DNA from 3 places in the Paenarthrobacter sp. NEAU-H11 genome. Region 1 is predicted to be linked to each of the others. Evidence: riboswitches for the same ligand, from Rfam matches in the RefSeq annotation. Region 1 holds a riboswitch; each other region holds the start of a gene.
The links. Region 1 has a riboswitch for S-adenosylmethionine ahead of metX (homoserine O-acetyltransferase MetX). Riboswitches for the same ligand answer to the same signal wherever they lie in the genome.

Region 2: another riboswitch for S-adenosylmethionine. It lies ahead of metX (homoserine O-acetyltransferase MetX); the one in region 1 lies ahead of metX (homoserine O-acetyltransferase MetX).
Region 3: another riboswitch for S-adenosylmethionine. It lies ahead of ACQ3DC_RS06155 (DUF1737 domain-containing protein); the one in region 1 lies ahead of metX (homoserine O-acetyltransferase MetX).

What each region holds. Positions count from the first base shown of each region.
Region 1 is NZ_JBNZGA010000023.1:23,360-29,374, reverse strand. It holds gene ACQ3DC_RS20100 (DUF222 domain-containing protein) at 1-583, opposite strand, end outside; gene ACQ3DC_RS20095 (VOC family protein) at 767-1,405, opposite strand; SAM riboswitch class IV at 1,571-1,686, shown strand; gene ACQ3DC_RS20090 (bifunctional o-acetylhomoserine/o-acetylserine sulfhydrylase) at 1,730-3,055, shown strand; SAM riboswitch class IV at 3,154-3,269, shown strand; gene metX (homoserine O-acetyltransferase MetX) at 3,282-4,397, shown strand; gene ACQ3DC_RS20080 (MFS transporter) at 4,578-5,960, shown strand.
Region 2 is NZ_JBNZGA010000015.1:143-6,157, forward strand. It holds gene ACQ3DC_RS16705 (VOC family protein) at 111-749, opposite strand; SAM riboswitch class IV at 915-1,030, shown strand; gene ACQ3DC_RS16710 (bifunctional o-acetylhomoserine/o-acetylserine sulfhydrylase) at 1,074-2,399, shown strand; SAM riboswitch class IV at 2,498-2,613, shown strand; gene metX (homoserine O-acetyltransferase MetX) at 2,626-3,741, shown strand; gene ACQ3DC_RS16720 (MFS transporter) at 3,922-5,304, shown strand; gene ACQ3DC_RS16725 (zinc-dependent alcohol dehydrogenase family protein) at 5,403-6,015, shown strand, end outside.
Region 3 is NZ_JBNZGA010000003.1:298,281-304,295, reverse strand. It holds gene ACQ3DC_RS06175 (DUF222 domain-containing protein) at 1-1,274, opposite strand, end outside; gene ACQ3DC_RS06170 (DUF1905 domain-containing protein) at 1,373-1,762, shown strand; gene ACQ3DC_RS06165 (O-succinylhomoserine sulfhydrylase) at 1,795-3,003, opposite strand; gene ACQ3DC_RS06160 (rhodanese-like domain-containing protein) at 3,004-3,414, opposite strand; gene ACQ3DC_RS06155 (DUF1737 domain-containing protein) at 3,411-3,689, opposite strand; SAM riboswitch class IV at 3,702-3,816, opposite strand; gene ACQ3DC_RS06150 (hypothetical protein) at 4,101-4,355, opposite strand; gene ACQ3DC_RS06145 (TetR/AcrR family transcriptional regulator C-terminal domain-containing protein) at 4,621-5,331, shown strand; gene ACQ3DC_RS06140 (pyridoxamine 5'-phosphate oxidase family protein) at 5,359-5,823, opposite strand; gene ACQ3DC_RS06135 (aminodeoxychorismate lyase) at 5,890-6,015, opposite strand, start outside.

The DNA of each region.
Region 1 (6,015 bases):
CGGCGTGGTGGCGTTCGCGCCAGGTGCGCGCCTTGGCCCGGAACCTGTACGCGGGGATCTCCCCGATCGGGGCGGCGGTGGCGGGTTTTGGTGTGTCCGGGTCCAGGAAGTGGGCTTCCAGGGCGGCGGCGCCGGCGGGGTCAAGGGTGGCGGCCTCGTCCACCATGACGGTGGCGTGCTGCCAGGAGATGGTTCCGTTGTGCAGGGCTGCGAGGGTCCGGGGCAGGGAGGTGGTCAGGGCGTGGGAGCGGGCCAGCAGGGCTCCGGCTGCCCGGTCACCGATGGCCATGACACAGCTGATCTCGGCGGCGATAGCCCTTTCGAGCGCCTGCACGGGCGGGTCCGGCGGGGCGGCGGCCCGGGCGGTTTCGGCGTATGTCCCTGCTGTTTTGGCCACCAGCCCCGCCACCCTGGCCTGGACCCCGGCGGCCCCGGCAAGGATGTCCAGGCACCCGTCGGCCAGCCCGGCCAGCGGGTCAGCAGCGGAAAAAGGTTCAGAACCGCACCCGTCCGCCTCGGCAATGAGCACGGCAAGAGCGGCATTCATGTCCGCAAACGCCTTCGCCACCGCCGCTTTTCCCATACCAACATCATCGCGGGAGGGTACGACATTATTGGGGGCCGGGTTTGGAGAGTCTGCTTCGGAAATGGATTCGGCCGCCATCGGCAGGTGACGCCGTTGTCACCTGCTGATGGCGGCCGAAGACGAGGAGGGCACGGGGCCCACACCGTGCCGGGCTTGCCGGCACGGTAACCAAGGTAAGGGTCAGATGGTGACGGCCCCGTTGCCGGTCTCGAAAGTTACCGAGAGGATTCCGGGGGTTCCGTGCGGAGCCACCCACTCCACAGCGACGTCCTCCAGCGGCTTCTCGACGGGTTCGCCCAGCCACTCCGTAACCCGGGCTGCGGAACCGGCAATGGTGAGGCAGCTCATCTTGACGTTGCTCTCGTAGGCGTTGGACGGGTGCAGGGACGGATCCCCCTCCCACTTGAGCATGTAGGGAACCTGGGGGTCGGCAATCAGGCCCAGGATGCCAATCTGCTTCCAGACCAATTCGCGGCCATCAGGGAACTTGCGGTTTCCGTTGACGGCGGAGCGGCCCAGCCGCTCCTCAAAGGGAGCCAGGTCGTCCACCTCGACGCACCAGCCCATCCAGCCGCCGCCCGCGGCAGACCGTGCACGCACAGCCTGCCCGAAAGGGGCCTTGTCGGAAGCGGGGTGGTCCAGGACCTCCACCACCTCGACGTATTTGTGCCCCGCGAGCGGGATGATCATATTCCGGGTTCCGAACCGCGGGTGCACCCCGCCCTTCACTGCCTCAACGCCGAGGGCAGAGGAAATACGTTCGGTGGTGGCAGCCAGGCCATCGTGTTCACAGGCGTAAGAGACGTGATCCATGCGCATGCCAACATCTTGGCACTTTGTGATCGGCCTCTCAGCTAAGGGTACCCTTACCAGGATTTTCCATCCGGGACCCCTGATTTCAACCTATTCCCGGGCGGAGATCAGGGGGACTATGTTCGTCACAATCCTGTCCCGCGCCGGTTTCATGTTCCTACACTGGGCTCAGGTCATGAGTGCCAGCGCCAAGCCCCGGCTCGCTGGCCGGCAACCCTCCATCCGCGGTGGGGTGCCCCGGATGAGGACCTGGCTGTCCGGCAACGGCCGGATGGCAAGCGCGGCCCGCGGTGCCTACAGCATGCCGGGCCCATGTCAGAGGAGCCTTAGTTGTCCAACGGATGGTCTTTTGAAACCCGCCAGATCCACGCAGGACAGGAGCCGGACAGTGCCACCGGCGCCCGTGCACTCCCTATCTACCAGACCACGTCCTTCGTATTCCCCAGCGCGGAAAGCGCCGCCAACCGTTTTGCCCTCGCTGAACTGGCGCCGATCTACACCCGCATCGGCAATCCCACCCAGGATGCCGTGGAACAGCGGATCGCCAGCCTTGAGGGCGGATTGGGAGCACTCCTGCTGAGTTCAGGACAGGCAGCAGAGACTTTCGCTGTCCTCAATATCGCCGAGGCGGGGGACCATATCGTTGCCAGCCCCAGCCTGTACGGCGGGACTTACAACCTGTTCGCACACACCTTGAAGAAGTTCGGCATTTCCGTGACCTTCGTGGCGGACCCGGACAACCTGGACCAGTGGCGTGACGCGGTCCAGCCAAACACCAAGCTCTTCTTCGCCGAAGTGGTGTCCAACCCCCGCCAGGACGTCCTGGACATCGAGGGCGTGTCAGGCATCGCCCATGATGCCGGCGTGCCCCTGATCGTGGACAACACCCTGTCCACCCCGTACCTGATCCGGCCGCTGGAATGGGGAGCGGACATCGTTGTCCATTCCGCAACCAAGTACCTGGGCGGCCACGGATCCGCGATTGCCGGGGTGATCGTGGACTCCGGAAAGTTCGACTTCGGCAAGGACCCAGCGAGGTTCCCGGGCTTCAACACCCCGGATCCCACCTACAACGGGCTGGTGTACGCCCGGGACCTCGGCAAGGACGGTGCCCTGGGCGCCAACCTGTCCTACATCCTCAAGGCCCGCGTCCAGCTGCTCCGGGACCTGGGCTCCGCCGTCTCCCCGTTCAACGCGTTCCTGATCGCCCAGGGCCTGGAAACGTTGAGCCTGCGGGTGGAACGCCATGTTGCCAACGCCACGGAAGTGGCGCGCTGGCTGCAAGGAAGGGACGACGTCGAATCCGTCGCCTACGCGGGGCTGCCCTCAAGTCCGTGGTACGAGCGGGGCCGCAAGTACGGGCCCAAGGGCACGGGCGCGATTGTCTCCTTCAACCTGGCTGGCGGGGCCGAGGCCGGCAAGCGCTTCGTTGACGCGCTGGAGCTGCACTCCCACGTGGCAAACATCGGCGACGTCCGATCCCTTGTCATCCACCCGGCGTCGACCACCCACAGCCAGCTTTCCCCGGAGCAGCAGGCCGTCGCCGGCGTGACCCCCGGCCTGGTCCGGTTGTCGGTGGGAATCGAACACATCGATGACATCCTGGCGGACCTCGAAGCGGGCTTTCGGGCAGCAAAGGACGCGACCGGGGCCTAGCCGGACACACATAGAACCCGAGACGGCGGCACGCCGGGGAAGTCACAACCAGTCACACTCTTGGCAGCAGGGCGGGGCTGTTTCGTACACTCGTACCAGGTCATGAGTGCCAGTGACAGCCCCGGCTTGCTGGCCGGCAACCCTCCTTCCGCGGTGGGGTGCCCCGGGTGAAGACCTGGCCTGCCGGTCATTCGACGGCGGGCAAGCGCGTAGAAGAGGTCTTGCCATGACGGTTACCGTCACCCGAACCACCGTCCCCGAGCACGGAATTGTCCGCTATGCCTCCATTGGGGGGCTGGAACTTGAAGCCGGGGGATACCTCCCGGACGTCACTCTGGCCTACGAAACCTGGGGCACGCTCAACGCCGATGCCAGCAATGCCATCCTGATCGAGCACGCCCTGACCGGCAGCACCCACGTGACCCGCGGCGACACGGACGAAGAAGGCTGGTGGGAACAGCTGGCCGGTCCCGGCGCTCCCGTGGACACGGACAAGTTCTTCGTGGTGTCCGTCAACATCGTGGGCGGCTGCTACGGCTCCACGGGGCCGTCGTCGGCCGCCCCGGATGGAACCCCTTGGGGCTCCCGCTTCCCCCTGGTTACCCTGCGTGACAGTACGGTGGCGGAGGCCCGGCTGGCTGACCAGCTGGGCATCAACAGCTGGTTCGCGGTCCTGGGCGGATCCATGGGCGGCGCCCGCGCCCTTGAGTGGGCCGTGACCTACCCCGAGAGGGTGCAGCGCTGCGCCGTCATCTCGGTGGGCGCCGCGAGCACGGCAGAACAGATCGCCTTCGCGCAGGCCCAGACCCTGGCCATCCGGCAGGACCCCCACTTCAACGGCGGCGACTACTACGGCGGGCCCTGCCCCGAAGCCGGGCTGGCACTTGCCCGGCGCATCGCCCACATCACCTACCGGTCCGCCGCTGAACTGGAGGGCCGCTTCGGCCGGGAACCCCAGGCGCCGGAGTCGCCCCTGAAGGGCGAGGCGCTGGCCGCCCGCGGCCGTTACCAGGTGGAAAGCTACCTGGATCACCAGGGCAGCAAGCTCGTGAAGCGCTTCGACGCAAACAGCTATATCGCCCTCACCGAGGCGCTGATGAGCCATGACATCTGCCGGGACCGGGGGACCCTGACCGAGACCCTGGCGAGATCCACCGCCAGGTTCTTCGTGGCCGCCGTGGATTCGGACCGGCTGTATTTCCCGTCCCAGTCCCGCGAACTTGCCGCGGCCCTGCCGGGAGAAGTGGACGTGCATGTCATTGAGGCGCCGATCGGCCATGACGGCTTCCTGACGGAAATAGGCCAGCTGGGCCATCAGCTTCGGGTGCACCTCTCGGCCTAAGGCCGCCCTCGCAGGCACACTTTTGTGCATTTATGCAGATAGCCTCTGCATGATTCGCCGTTGAGCTTGGCGTTCAGGCGGACCATACTCGTTGGGACCCGGCGGTTCGTGGCCAAAATCACACGTCTCCGCCACAGACTGTCCCAGTGGTGTCGAAGAAGACGCCGAAGGAGTTCATCAATGAGTACGGAAAAGTCCGCCGCGCGGCGGCCAGAGGAAACCGACGTCAAGGCCACAGGCCTGAAGAAAGTCGTCACGGCCTCCATGGCCGGCACCGTGGTTGAGTGGTACGAGTTCTTTCTCTACGCCTCCGCCGCCACGCTGGTGTTCGGCAAGATGTTCTTCCCCAACTCCGGAACCGAGCTTGACGGCATCATCGCAGCCTTCGTCACCTACGCCGTCGGCTTCGTTGCCCGACCCATCGGCGGCATCGTCTTCGGCCACTTCGGCGACAAATTCGGCCGCAAGCAGTTGCTGCAGCTGAGCATCATCCTGGTGGGTGTTGCCACCTTCCTCATGGGCTGCCTGCCGACGTTTGCGCAGATCGGCTACTGGGCACCGGCGCTGCTGGTGTTCCTGCGCTTCGTCCAGGGCTTCGCGGTGGGCGGCGAATGGGGCGGCGCCGTGCTCCTCGTCGCCGAGCACAGCCCGAACAAGTCCCGCGGTTTCTGGTCAAGCTGGCCGCAGTCCGCTGTCCCCATGGGCAACCTGCTCGCCACCGCCGTGCTGTTCACCCTGTCCTCCACCCTCTCCCAGGAAGCCTTCCTCGGCTGGGGCTGGCGCGTAGCCTTCTGGCTCTCCGCAGTGATCGTGATCATCGGCTACTACATCCGCACCAAGGTCCAGGACGCTCCGATCTTCCTCGAGGCCCGCAAGGAAGTCACGGTCGAGAACAAGGGCTACGGTGTTGCCGAAGTCTTCCGTCGGTACCCGCGCGGCGTCTTCACCGCCATGGGCCTGCGCTTCGCGGAGAACATCCTCTACTACCTTGTGGTCACGTTCTCCATCACCTACCTGAAGGTGGTTGTGCAGACGGACACCTCCCGTATCCTGCTCCTCCTCCTGGTGGCGCACTTCATCCACTTCTGCTCAGTCCCGCTGGTGGGCAAGATGTCCGATGCCCTGGGACGCCGCCCGGTGTACATGGCCGGTGCAATCCTCGCCGGAACCTGGGGCTTCTTCGCGTTCCCCATGATGGACACCGGCAATGACATGGTTATCCTGGCGGCCATCACCATCGGCCTGCTGTTCCACGCCCTCATGTACGCCGGGCAGCCGTCCATCATGGCGGAAATGTTCCCCACCCGGATGCGGTATTCGGGCGTTTCCCTCGGCTACCAGGTGACCTCCATCGTGGCCGGCTCGCTGGCGCCCATCATCGCCAGCTCGCTGCTGGGCAGCTTCGGCTCGTCCGTTCCGGTGGCTTTCTACCTCCTGGGCGCCTGTGTGGTGACCGCTATTTCGGTGTACTTCCTCAAGGAAACCCGCGGCATCTCGCTTCATGATGTCGACGCCGCCGACGCCCAGGGCACCGCCGACCTTCTGGCCGCCGCCAAGAAGTAGGCACGGCCAAACGACAAACAGAGCAACCCGACTGCCCGGACCTGCGGCCACGCAG
Region 2 (6,015 bases), on a different contig from region 1:
GCCGCCATCGGCAGGTGACGCCGTTGTCACCTGCTGATGGCGGCCGAAGACGAGGAGGGCACGGGGCCCACACCGTGCCGGGCTTGCCGGCACGGTAACCAAGGTAAGGGTCAGATGGTGACGGCCCCGTTGCCGGTCTCGAAAGTTACCGAGAGGATTCCGGGGGTTCCGTGCGGAGCCACCCACTCCACAGCGACGTCCTCCAGCGGCTTCTCGACGGGTTCGCCCAGCCACTCCGTAACCCGGGCTGCGGAACCGGCAATGGTGAGGCAGCTCATCTTGACGTTGCTCTCGTAGGCGTTGGACGGGTGCAGGGACGGATCCCCCTCCCACTTGAGCATGTAGGGAACCTGGGGGTCGGCAATCAGGCCCAGGATGCCAATCTGCTTCCAGACCAATTCGCGGCCATCAGGGAACTTGCGGTTTCCGTTGACGGCGGAGCGGCCCAGCCGCTCCTCAAAGGGAGCCAGGTCGTCCACCTCGACGCACCAGCCCATCCAGCCGCCGCCCGCGGCAGACCGTGCACGCACAGCCTGCCCGAAAGGGGCCTTGTCGGAAGCGGGGTGGTCCAGGACCTCCACCACCTCGACGTATTTGTGCCCCGCGAGCGGGATGATCATATTCCGGGTTCCGAACCGCGGGTGCACCCCGCCCTTCACTGCCTCAACGCCGAGGGCAGAGGAAATACGTTCGGTGGTGGCAGCCAGGCCATCGTGTTCACAGGCGTAAGAGACGTGATCCATGCGCATGCCAACATCTTGGCACTTTGTGATCGGCCTCTCAGCTAAGGGTACCCTTACCAGGATTTTCCATCCGGGACCCCTGATTTCAACCTATTCCCGGGCGGAGATCAGGGGGACTATGTTCGTCACAATCCTGTCCCGCGCCGGTTTCATGTTCCTACACTGGGCTCAGGTCATGAGTGCCAGCGCCAAGCCCCGGCTCGCTGGCCGGCAACCCTCCATCCGCGGTGGGGTGCCCCGGATGAGGACCTGGCTGTCCGGCAACGGCCGGATGGCAAGCGCGGCCCGCGGTGCCTACAGCATGCCGGGCCCATGTCAGAGGAGCCTTAGTTGTCCAACGGATGGTCTTTTGAAACCCGCCAGATCCACGCAGGACAGGAGCCGGACAGTGCCACCGGCGCCCGTGCACTCCCTATCTACCAGACCACGTCCTTCGTATTCCCCAGCGCGGAAAGCGCCGCCAACCGTTTTGCCCTCGCTGAACTGGCGCCGATCTACACCCGCATCGGCAATCCCACCCAGGATGCCGTGGAACAGCGGATCGCCAGCCTTGAGGGCGGATTGGGAGCACTCCTGCTGAGTTCAGGACAGGCAGCAGAGACTTTCGCTGTCCTCAATATCGCCGAGGCGGGGGACCATATCGTTGCCAGCCCCAGCCTGTACGGCGGGACTTACAACCTGTTCGCACACACCTTGAAGAAGTTCGGCATTTCCGTGACCTTCGTGGCGGACCCGGACAACCTGGACCAGTGGCGTGACGCGGTCCAGCCAAACACCAAGCTCTTCTTCGCCGAAGTGGTGTCCAACCCCCGCCAGGACGTCCTGGACATCGAGGGCGTGTCAGGCATCGCCCATGATGCCGGCGTGCCCCTGATCGTGGACAACACCCTGTCCACCCCGTACCTGATCCGGCCGCTGGAATGGGGAGCGGACATCGTTGTCCATTCCGCAACCAAGTACCTGGGCGGCCACGGATCCGCGATTGCCGGGGTGATCGTGGACTCCGGAAAGTTCGACTTCGGCAAGGACCCAGCGAGGTTCCCGGGCTTCAACACCCCGGATCCCACCTACAACGGGCTGGTGTACGCCCGGGACCTCGGCAAGGACGGTGCCCTGGGCGCCAACCTGTCCTACATCCTCAAGGCCCGCGTCCAGCTGCTCCGGGACCTGGGCTCCGCCGTCTCCCCGTTCAACGCGTTCCTGATCGCCCAGGGCCTGGAAACGTTGAGCCTGCGGGTGGAACGCCATGTTGCCAACGCCACGGAAGTGGCGCGCTGGCTGCAAGGAAGGGACGACGTCGAATCCGTCGCCTACGCGGGGCTGCCCTCAAGTCCGTGGTACGAGCGGGGCCGCAAGTACGGGCCCAAGGGCACGGGCGCGATTGTCTCCTTCAACCTGGCTGGCGGGGCCGAGGCCGGCAAGCGCTTCGTTGACGCGCTGGAGCTGCACTCCCACGTGGCAAACATCGGCGACGTCCGATCCCTTGTCATCCACCCGGCGTCGACCACCCACAGCCAGCTTTCCCCGGAGCAGCAGGCCGTCGCCGGCGTGACCCCCGGCCTGGTCCGGTTGTCGGTGGGAATCGAACACATCGATGACATCCTGGCGGACCTCGAAGCGGGCTTTCGGGCAGCAAAGGACGCGACCGGGGCCTAGCCGGACACACATAGAACCCGAGACGGCGGCACGCCGGGGAAGTCACAACCAGTCACACTCTTGGCAGCAGGGCGGGGCTGTTTCGTACACTCGTACCAGGTCATGAGTGCCAGTGACAGCCCCGGCTTGCTGGCCGGCAACCCTCCTTCCGCGGTGGGGTGCCCCGGGTGAAGACCTGGCCTGCCGGTCATTCGACGGCGGGCAAGCGCGTAGAAGAGGTCTTGCCATGACGGTTACCGTCACCCGAACCACCGTCCCCGAGCACGGAATTGTCCGCTATGCCTCCATTGGGGGGCTGGAACTTGAAGCCGGGGGATACCTCCCGGACGTCACTCTGGCCTACGAAACCTGGGGCACGCTCAACGCCGATGCCAGCAATGCCATCCTGATCGAGCACGCCCTGACCGGCAGCACCCACGTGACCCGCGGCGACACGGACGAAGAAGGCTGGTGGGAACAGCTGGCCGGTCCCGGCGCTCCCGTGGACACGGACAAGTTCTTCGTGGTGTCCGTCAACATCGTGGGCGGCTGCTACGGCTCCACGGGGCCGTCGTCGGCCGCCCCGGATGGAACCCCTTGGGGCTCCCGCTTCCCCCTGGTTACCCTGCGTGACAGTACGGTGGCGGAGGCCCGGCTGGCTGACCAGCTGGGCATCAACAGCTGGTTCGCGGTCCTGGGCGGATCCATGGGCGGCGCCCGCGCCCTTGAGTGGGCCGTGACCTACCCCGAGAGGGTGCAGCGCTGCGCCGTCATCTCGGTGGGCGCCGCGAGCACGGCAGAACAGATCGCCTTCGCGCAGGCCCAGACCCTGGCCATCCGGCAGGACCCCCACTTCAACGGCGGCGACTACTACGGCGGGCCCTGCCCCGAAGCCGGGCTGGCACTTGCCCGGCGCATCGCCCACATCACCTACCGGTCCGCCGCTGAACTGGAGGGCCGCTTCGGCCGGGAACCCCAGGCGCCGGAGTCGCCCCTGAAGGGCGAGGCGCTGGCCGCCCGCGGCCGTTACCAGGTGGAAAGCTACCTGGATCACCAGGGCAGCAAGCTCGTGAAGCGCTTCGACGCAAACAGCTATATCGCCCTCACCGAGGCGCTGATGAGCCATGACATCTGCCGGGACCGGGGGACCCTGACCGAGACCCTGGCGAGATCCACCGCCAGGTTCTTCGTGGCCGCCGTGGATTCGGACCGGCTGTATTTCCCGTCCCAGTCCCGCGAACTTGCCGCGGCCCTGCCGGGAGAAGTGGACGTGCATGTCATTGAGGCGCCGATCGGCCATGACGGCTTCCTGACGGAAATAGGCCAGCTGGGCCATCAGCTTCGGGTGCACCTCTCGGCCTAAGGCCGCCCTCGCAGGCACACTTTTGTGCATTTATGCAGATAGCCTCTGCATGATTCGCCGTTGAGCTTGGCGTTCAGGCGGACCATACTCGTTGGGACCCGGCGGTTCGTGGCCAAAATCACACGTCTCCGCCACAGACTGTCCCAGTGGTGTCGAAGAAGACGCCGAAGGAGTTCATCAATGAGTACGGAAAAGTCCGCCGCGCGGCGGCCAGAGGAAACCGACGTCAAGGCCACAGGCCTGAAGAAAGTCGTCACGGCCTCCATGGCCGGCACCGTGGTTGAGTGGTACGAGTTCTTTCTCTACGCCTCCGCCGCCACGCTGGTGTTCGGCAAGATGTTCTTCCCCAACTCCGGAACCGAGCTTGACGGCATCATCGCAGCCTTCGTCACCTACGCCGTCGGCTTCGTTGCCCGACCCATCGGCGGCATCGTCTTCGGCCACTTCGGCGACAAATTCGGCCGCAAGCAGTTGCTGCAGCTGAGCATCATCCTGGTGGGTGTTGCCACCTTCCTCATGGGCTGCCTGCCGACGTTTGCGCAGATCGGCTACTGGGCACCGGCGCTGCTGGTGTTCCTGCGCTTCGTCCAGGGCTTCGCGGTGGGCGGCGAATGGGGCGGCGCCGTGCTCCTCGTCGCCGAGCACAGCCCGAACAAGTCCCGCGGTTTCTGGTCAAGCTGGCCGCAGTCCGCTGTCCCCATGGGCAACCTGCTCGCCACCGCCGTGCTGTTCACCCTGTCCTCCACCCTCTCCCAGGAAGCCTTCCTCGGCTGGGGCTGGCGCGTAGCCTTCTGGCTCTCCGCAGTGATCGTGATCATCGGCTACTACATCCGCACCAAGGTCCAGGACGCTCCGATCTTCCTCGAGGCCCGCAAGGAAGTCACGGTCGAGAACAAGGGCTACGGTGTTGCCGAAGTCTTCCGTCGGTACCCGCGCGGCGTCTTCACCGCCATGGGCCTGCGCTTCGCGGAGAACATCCTCTACTACCTTGTGGTCACGTTCTCCATCACCTACCTGAAGGTGGTTGTGCAGACGGACACCTCCCGTATCCTGCTCCTCCTCCTGGTGGCGCACTTCATCCACTTCTGCTCAGTCCCGCTGGTGGGCAAGATGTCCGATGCCCTGGGACGCCGCCCGGTGTACATGGCCGGTGCAATCCTCGCCGGAACCTGGGGCTTCTTCGCGTTCCCCATGATGGACACCGGCAATGACATGGTTATCCTGGCGGCCATCACCATCGGCCTGCTGTTCCACGCCCTCATGTACGCCGGGCAGCCGTCCATCATGGCGGAAATGTTCCCCACCCGGATGCGGTATTCGGGCGTTTCCCTCGGCTACCAGGTGACCTCCATCGTGGCCGGCTCGCTGGCGCCCATCATCGCCAGCTCGCTGCTGGGCAGCTTCGGCTCGTCCGTTCCGGTGGCTTTCTACCTCCTGGGCGCCTGTGTGGTGACCGCTATTTCGGTGTACTTCCTCAAGGAAACCCGCGGCATCTCGCTTCATGATGTCGACGCCGCCGACGCCCAGGGCACCGCCGACCTTCTGGCCGCCGCCAAGAAGTAGGCACGGCCAAACGACAAACAGAGCAACCCGACTGCCCGGACCTGCGGCCACGCAGGCCCGGGCAGCTGCCTGTCCACCAACATAAAGTCAGGAACACCATGCGAGCAGCAGTCCTCTATTCCACAGTTCCTCCTGGCACCAGCTATGCCGAAGCGCAGCCCCTGGTGGTGCAGGACCTCGACCGGCCCGAGCCCCGGGCCGGTGAATTGGGCGTCACCATCACCTACTCAAGCCTGTGCCACTCGGACCTGTCCGTGGTGGACGGATCCCGCGTCAGGCCGCTTCCCATGGCGTTGGGGCATGAGGCGGTGGGACGGGTTGCCACGGTTGGTGAGGGCGTCACGGACGTTTCCCCCGGCGACCATGTGGTCCTCGTCTTCGTCCCCAGCTGCGGTGCCTGCCGTGCCTGCCGGGCGGGGCGGCCCGCGCTCTGCCACCGGGCCGCCGAGGTCAACGGCTCCGGTGACCTTTTGCACGGCGAGGCGCTGCTGCGCACGCCCGCGGGGGAGCGGATCAACCACCACCTGGGGGTTTCGGCTTTCGCCGATTACGCCGTGGTGGCGCGGGAGTCAGTGGTGGTCATCGCCGACGACGTCCCGGACACCGTGGCGGCGATGTTCGGTTGCGCCGTGCTCACCGGGATGGGAGCTGTCCTGAACACCGCGGCCGTCCAGCCGGGCCAGGCCGTGGCTGTTTTTGGCCTCGGAGCCG
Region 3 (6,015 bases), on a different contig from region 1:
CCGTTGTGCCAGGCGAGGAGGTGGTCGGCTTCGTTGTCGAGGGAGGGGTTGCTGCAGCCGGGGAAGGGGCACTTTCCGTCCCGCAGCCTGAGCCAGTTCCGCATGGCTTTGGTCACCCGGTAGCTGGTGCGGCCGATTTCCAGCGGTGCCCCGTCCCGCGGGTCCACCAGCACCCGGTGGAACGAATCCGCCCCGGCCGCGACGAGGTCCCGTGCCATCGAGGCCGGGATGGGGCCGGCCCCGTCCAGCACCGCCGGCTCGTCCGTCAAGCCCATCAGGGAAAACACGGGCACGGTGACCAGCACCTGCGGCCGAATCGACGACGACGGGCCGGGACCTGCCACCTCCGCGCCGCCGGAACTTCCCGCGTCACCGTGCCCGGCACTGGTTGCCTCGCTGTTTGCGGTAACCCGGGAGATGTTCCCGCCGCCCAGGAGCGCCTCGGCGAAATTGTCGGCCCTGAGCTGGGTCAGGGCGCGGGCCTCGTCCGGGCCCTGCATCCCCCGGGAAATGGCGGTCAGCCGGTTCCAGACCGCGGACGCCTGGTCCGCGGGCAGGTAGGCGGCCACCCAGGCCATCGCATCATTATCCGGCCAGCACTCCACCCGCCGGTCCGCCAGGGACTTGGCGTGCCGCTTCTCCAGGCTCTCCTGATGGTGCCGCTCCCGCCACCCCCGCGCCTTGGCCCTGAACCGGTACGCCGGCATCTCCCCCACCGGGCACCCGCGGACCGCCCCCGGGGCGTCCGGGTCCAGGAAATGGGCCTCCAGGGCCGCCGCCCCGGCCGGGCCAAGCCCGACGGTCTGGTCCACCATGGTCCGGGCATGCGCCCAGGAAATCGTCCCGCCCTGCAGGGCGGCCAGGGTCCGGGGCAGCGACGCGGTCAAGGCATGGGCTTCAGCCAGCAAAGCACCGGCGGCCCGGTCACCGATGGCCAGCGCACACCCGACCTCCGCCACCAGGCTCCGGTCCTGCGCCGCGGCCTCATGAGGGGACCCGGGCGGAGGATTCATCGCCTTCGTCGCCCCGGCAAGGGCCGCCGCGGCCACTGCCTTCACCGCCGCCAACTTCGCTTCCGACCGCGCCACCCCACCCAGGACATCCAACGCCGCATCAGCAACCCGCTGCAACGGATCATCAACGCCCCCGCCACGGCCACCGGAAACGGCAGGCCCGCCCGCGGCAAGGCCTCCGCCAGCCAGCGCAGCCATAAACGCAGCAACAGAAGCGTCAACCGCTTCCTCCCCCTGCACCACCGCCGCGTTCGATTCCATACCCCCATCATCGCGAGGGGGTCCGACATTATTAGGCCCTACGACGGCCTTCCGGAAAATACTTTTGAAGTTTTTTGTGCCACCTATTCGAGGAAGCGGTGCCCTCGCCTTCCGGGACAAAAGACGTCGGCCGCAAGTGCGGCAAGCTGTGGCGTCTCGCCAACGTCCCGTGCCATACTCAGCGCGTGGCGGCGTCGTATTCCTTCAAAGCAGGCCTGTGGCGCTATCCCGGGGAAGCCGGCTGGCATTTCCTGACCCTGCCGGCGGACGTCGCGGACGATATCCGCGCGCGCAGTTCCGGCCACAGCAAAGCTTTCGGTTCGGTAAAAGTGGCGGCGGATATTGCCGGCCACGCGTGGCAAACCTCGCTCTTCGCGGATACCGGGACCGGCACATACCTCTTGCCCGTCAAGAAGGACATCAGGGCCAAGGCCGAGATTAGCGACGGCGACGAAGTGGCCGTTCGCCTTTCCCTGCAGAATCCTTGAGGCCATGGCCCCGGGGTGCCGCGGCCGGCGCGCTAGATCTGCTTAAGTGCCTGCTCCAGGTCGCCAATCAGGTCGTCCACGTCCTCCAGCCCCACCGAAAGCCGCACCACGCCGTCGCTCAGCCCAATGGCGGCCCGGCCCTCGGGTCCCATCGCGCGGTGCGTGGTGGTGGCCGGGTGGGTGATGAGCGACTTGGCATCGCCAAGGTTGTTGGAGATGTCGATGATCCGCAGGCCGTCCAGCAGCGCAAACGCCGCGTCCTTGCCCGAGCGGCCGCCGGAGGGGGCGAGTTCCAAGGTGAGGACAGTGCCGCCGGCGCTCATCTGCTTTACGGCCAGCTCGTACTGCGGGTGCGATTTCAGGAGCGGGTACTTCACCCAGCTGACGGCAGGCTGTTCCTCCAGCCATTCCGCGAGGCGCAGGGCTGACGCCGAGGAGTGGTTGACGCGCAGCGCCATGGTCTCGAGGCCCTTGGTCAGGACCCAGGCGTTGAACGCGGACAGTGCTGGTCCGGTGTGGCGCATCAGCTGCTTCACCGGCCCGTCAATGAACTCCTTGGTACCCAGGATGGCGCCACCAAGCACCCGGCCCTGGCCGTCGATGTGCTTGGTGCCCGAGTAGACAATCACGTCGGCGCCGAACTGCCCGCACCGCTGCAGCAGGGGGGTGGCAAAAACGTTGTCGACGACAACGGTCGCCCCGGCAGCGTGCGCCAGGTCGCTCACCGCAGCAATGTCCACGATCTCCTGCATGGGATTGGACGGCGATTCGAAGAAGACGGCGGTGGTGGGCTCGGAGAGCGCTTCACGCCACTGCTCCAGGTCAGGGCCGTCCACGAAGACGGTCTCCACGCCCCAGCGCGGCAGGATTTCGTTCAGGATCACAAAGCACGAGCCGAAGAGTGAGCGGGCGGCAACCACCCGGTCCCCGGCCGCCAGCAGCGCACCCAGGGCGGTGAAAACCGCGGACATGCCGGACGCCGTCGCGAAGCACGCCTCGGTCCCCTCAAGCAGGCGGAGCCGTTCCTGGAACGTGGCCACGGACGGGTTGCCGTAGCGCGAGTAGACAAAGCGTTCGTCCTCGCCCGTAAAGGCCCGCTCCGCAGCGGCGGCGGATTCGTACACGAAACCGGAGTTCAGGAAGACAGCTTCGCTGGTCTCCTGGAAGTTGGTGCGGTCCAGCCCGCCGCGGACGGCCTGGGTGTCGGGGCTCCAGCCGGCGGCGTCTTCGTTGAAGGTCACTTAGTTCTTTCCCAGGTTGGTCGGCAGGCCGCGGTTCTTCCAGCCGTTGACGGTACGTTCTCCATAACGGTCCGGTTCACCCTCAAAGCCTTCCAGGACGTTGTAGGAGGTGAAGCCGGCCTGCGTGGCGGCGATAGCGGCCGCGATGGAACGCTGGCCGGAACGGCACAGGAACACCAGTTCGGTTGACTTGTCCTCGGGCGCCTGTTGGCTAAGGTCGGTGATGAAGTCGGGGTTGGGGATTCCGCCCGGGAAGGTCCACTGGATGAACAGCGGATCGTTCTCGGTGGCCTTGGTGTCGGGAATGCCGATGTGGGCCCATTCGCCCTCCGTGCGCACATCCACCAGGATGGCGCCCTGCTCGAGCTTTTCCCAGGCCTCCTGCGGGGTCAGGTCTCCGGCGTAGCTCATGCGTGGCCCTCGCCGCCGAAGTCAAGGTCATCACCGGCGGACTCGAGGTCGTCAACGGCATCTGCCACGGCAGCGTCCGCGGAAGCGATGGCTGCCGGCAGGACTACCGCCTGCGCCACGATCACACTGCTGCCGTTGAAGGTTGCCGCCGGGCTGCCATGGAGGACATAGCCTTCCGCCAGCGCGGCGGAGATCCGCTCGCAAAAGGCGCGGTCATCCGGCCCGCTGATGAGGCGGTACGACAGTTTCTCTTCAGGGGCAGGTGCGTCAGACACGACGATCTCCTTCTCTCACGCTTGCAGCTCGAATGGGTCGATATGCCGAGTGTTCACCTGAGGCACCCCGCCGCGAAAGGAGGGTTGCCGACCGGCCAGTCAGGGCTTGGCGCCGGTACTCATTACTCCCCAAAAACGTAACACTTGCCGCCCGCGGCCGCACCGCCGTCGTCGTCATGTTGCGTAACTGAAGTACGCAGGGCGCCGCAGTGGAGCCAAGTGCCGTCCGGCACCTTCACCTAAAGTACGACGGCGGCTCCTCCTTGGGTGTCCGGGGGTGGGGCCCGGGGGAGCGGCAGGATCAGGCTGATGCAGCAGCAGGGAGCGCGCCTAAGCGCGCTTAAGAAGGAACGGCGTGGACCCTGTGCCCCAGGCACGTGGTCCACGCCGTATTCGTTTTGATGCCGTTGCTTAGACGAGGCCCGGGTAGCTTGCCAGGATGTAGTCGGCAGCGGCGGGGCCTTTCATGCGCAGCCCCTTGCGGCCGTGCCTGATGCGGCAATTCATGGCTATCCAGAAATTGGACTCCAGGCCGGGCTTCTGCTGGTTGATGAAGCACCAGCTGGTGTACAGGCCGTAAAGGCGGTCACGGTCGAGGGTGGCGTCCGAGGCCTGGTCAATGTAGGTGGCTTCTTTTAGAAAGAGATCGAACTGCGAATGCGCCATGACGGCTTCCCTTCGCTAAGTGCGGTGGTGCCGCCGTTCGGCTACAGCAGCGAACCTCAATGCCGTGCACGGGGCATGGAGTGTTGATGAAGCCCGCGGAAATCAAGAACTAGTTGAAACCGGGGGCTACTAGTTGAAATCAAGGGCTACAGGGCGGTGTCACTGCCGCATCTACAATGTAGACTTTACTCGTAGACAACGGATTCGGCAAGCGAATGGATTACCTACCCGGGTAAAGGGCTTGCCGCCTTCCAGGACGGAAATCATGGCTTCCCCGAAAGTCCAGTCCCCCACCGGGCCGGCCCAAAAGCAAAAGCTGAGCAGGGAGCTGGTGCTGACCAAGGCGCTCGAAGTTGTTGACGCGGAAGGCTTGGAGGCGCTGACCATGCGCCGCCTTGGCCAGGAACTGGGCCGGGATCCGATGAGCCTCTACCGCTATGCGGAGAACCGCGCCGCGCTGCTGGACGGCGTCACCGAACTGGTGCTTAACGAACTCACCATCCACCCCGACGATCCCGATTGGAAAGCCCAGCTGCGCCGCATCGCACACGACCTTCGGAGCCTTGCGCTCCAGCACCCCAATGTGGTGCCGCTGCTCGTGACCAGGCCGCTCTCCACCCCGCTGGGGCTGCGGCCGCTGGGCACGCTGCGTCCCCTCGAGCAGATCCTGTCCCTGCTGATTGGGGCAGGGTTCAGCCCGTCGGACGCCCTCCACGTCTACCGCGCCTACTACGGCTTCCTCTACGGCCACATCCTGAACGAGCTGCAGGAATTCGTTGTGGACCCGGAGGAAAACGAAGTGCTGCTGCGGCTGGGACTGCACCGGTTGCCTGCCAAGGAGTTCCCGCGGCTGCGTGCGCTGGCCCCCGCCCTGGCGGACTACGAAGGATCCACGGAACTTGACCAGGGGCTCAGCATCCTGCTCTCCGGCCTTGAAGCCCAACTGTCCCTTCAGGACGCAGGGCCAACCGGCTAGCCTGGCCGGACAGGCATTCCGGCCGGGTTATTCGAAAGAGGCCCGCCGCTTGTCCTGCTGCCGCGTGGCCCAGACGTCCGGCCGGTTCACCTTGAAACGGCGGCCGGTCAAAGCACGGGCTGTCAGCCGGATGTAGTTTGCCTTTTCTCCCGGCTGCCATGGCTCCAGCCCCAGGCTGTCCACGGCGTCCTTGTCCGCCTGGTCCTCGATGATCGCCGTATCGCCGCGCAGCACCACGCTCCAGGCCTCTTCGGTATGGGGATCGTAGCCGTCGATCTCCAAGGCGGCAGGCCTCTCTGTCAGGGCACTCCACAGCTTGGTGACGCCGGCCGTACGGAACGCGATGCTGCGGCGGTGCACCACGTAGTTGATTGGAAAGATCTCGGGGTGGCCGTCAACCACCAGTGCAAGGCGGCCGACAGTGTCATTGGCCAGGAGTTCCCAGCATTCGTCAAAGGTCAGGTTGTCATTCGGCTGCGTCTGCGAGTCCATGAACCACACCTTACGGCCACTGCCCCCGCCGAACCTAGAGTGCAAAGGCCGGAATCACAGGACCGTTTACTGGATGCCCGCGAACAACTCGTTCAGTTCGGCGGTCAGCTCCTTCTGGACGGAGGGCGTGCCGATTTCCTTGCCGTCGATCCGGTTGACCGGCGCCAGCAAACGGACGCTGGAGATCAGCCA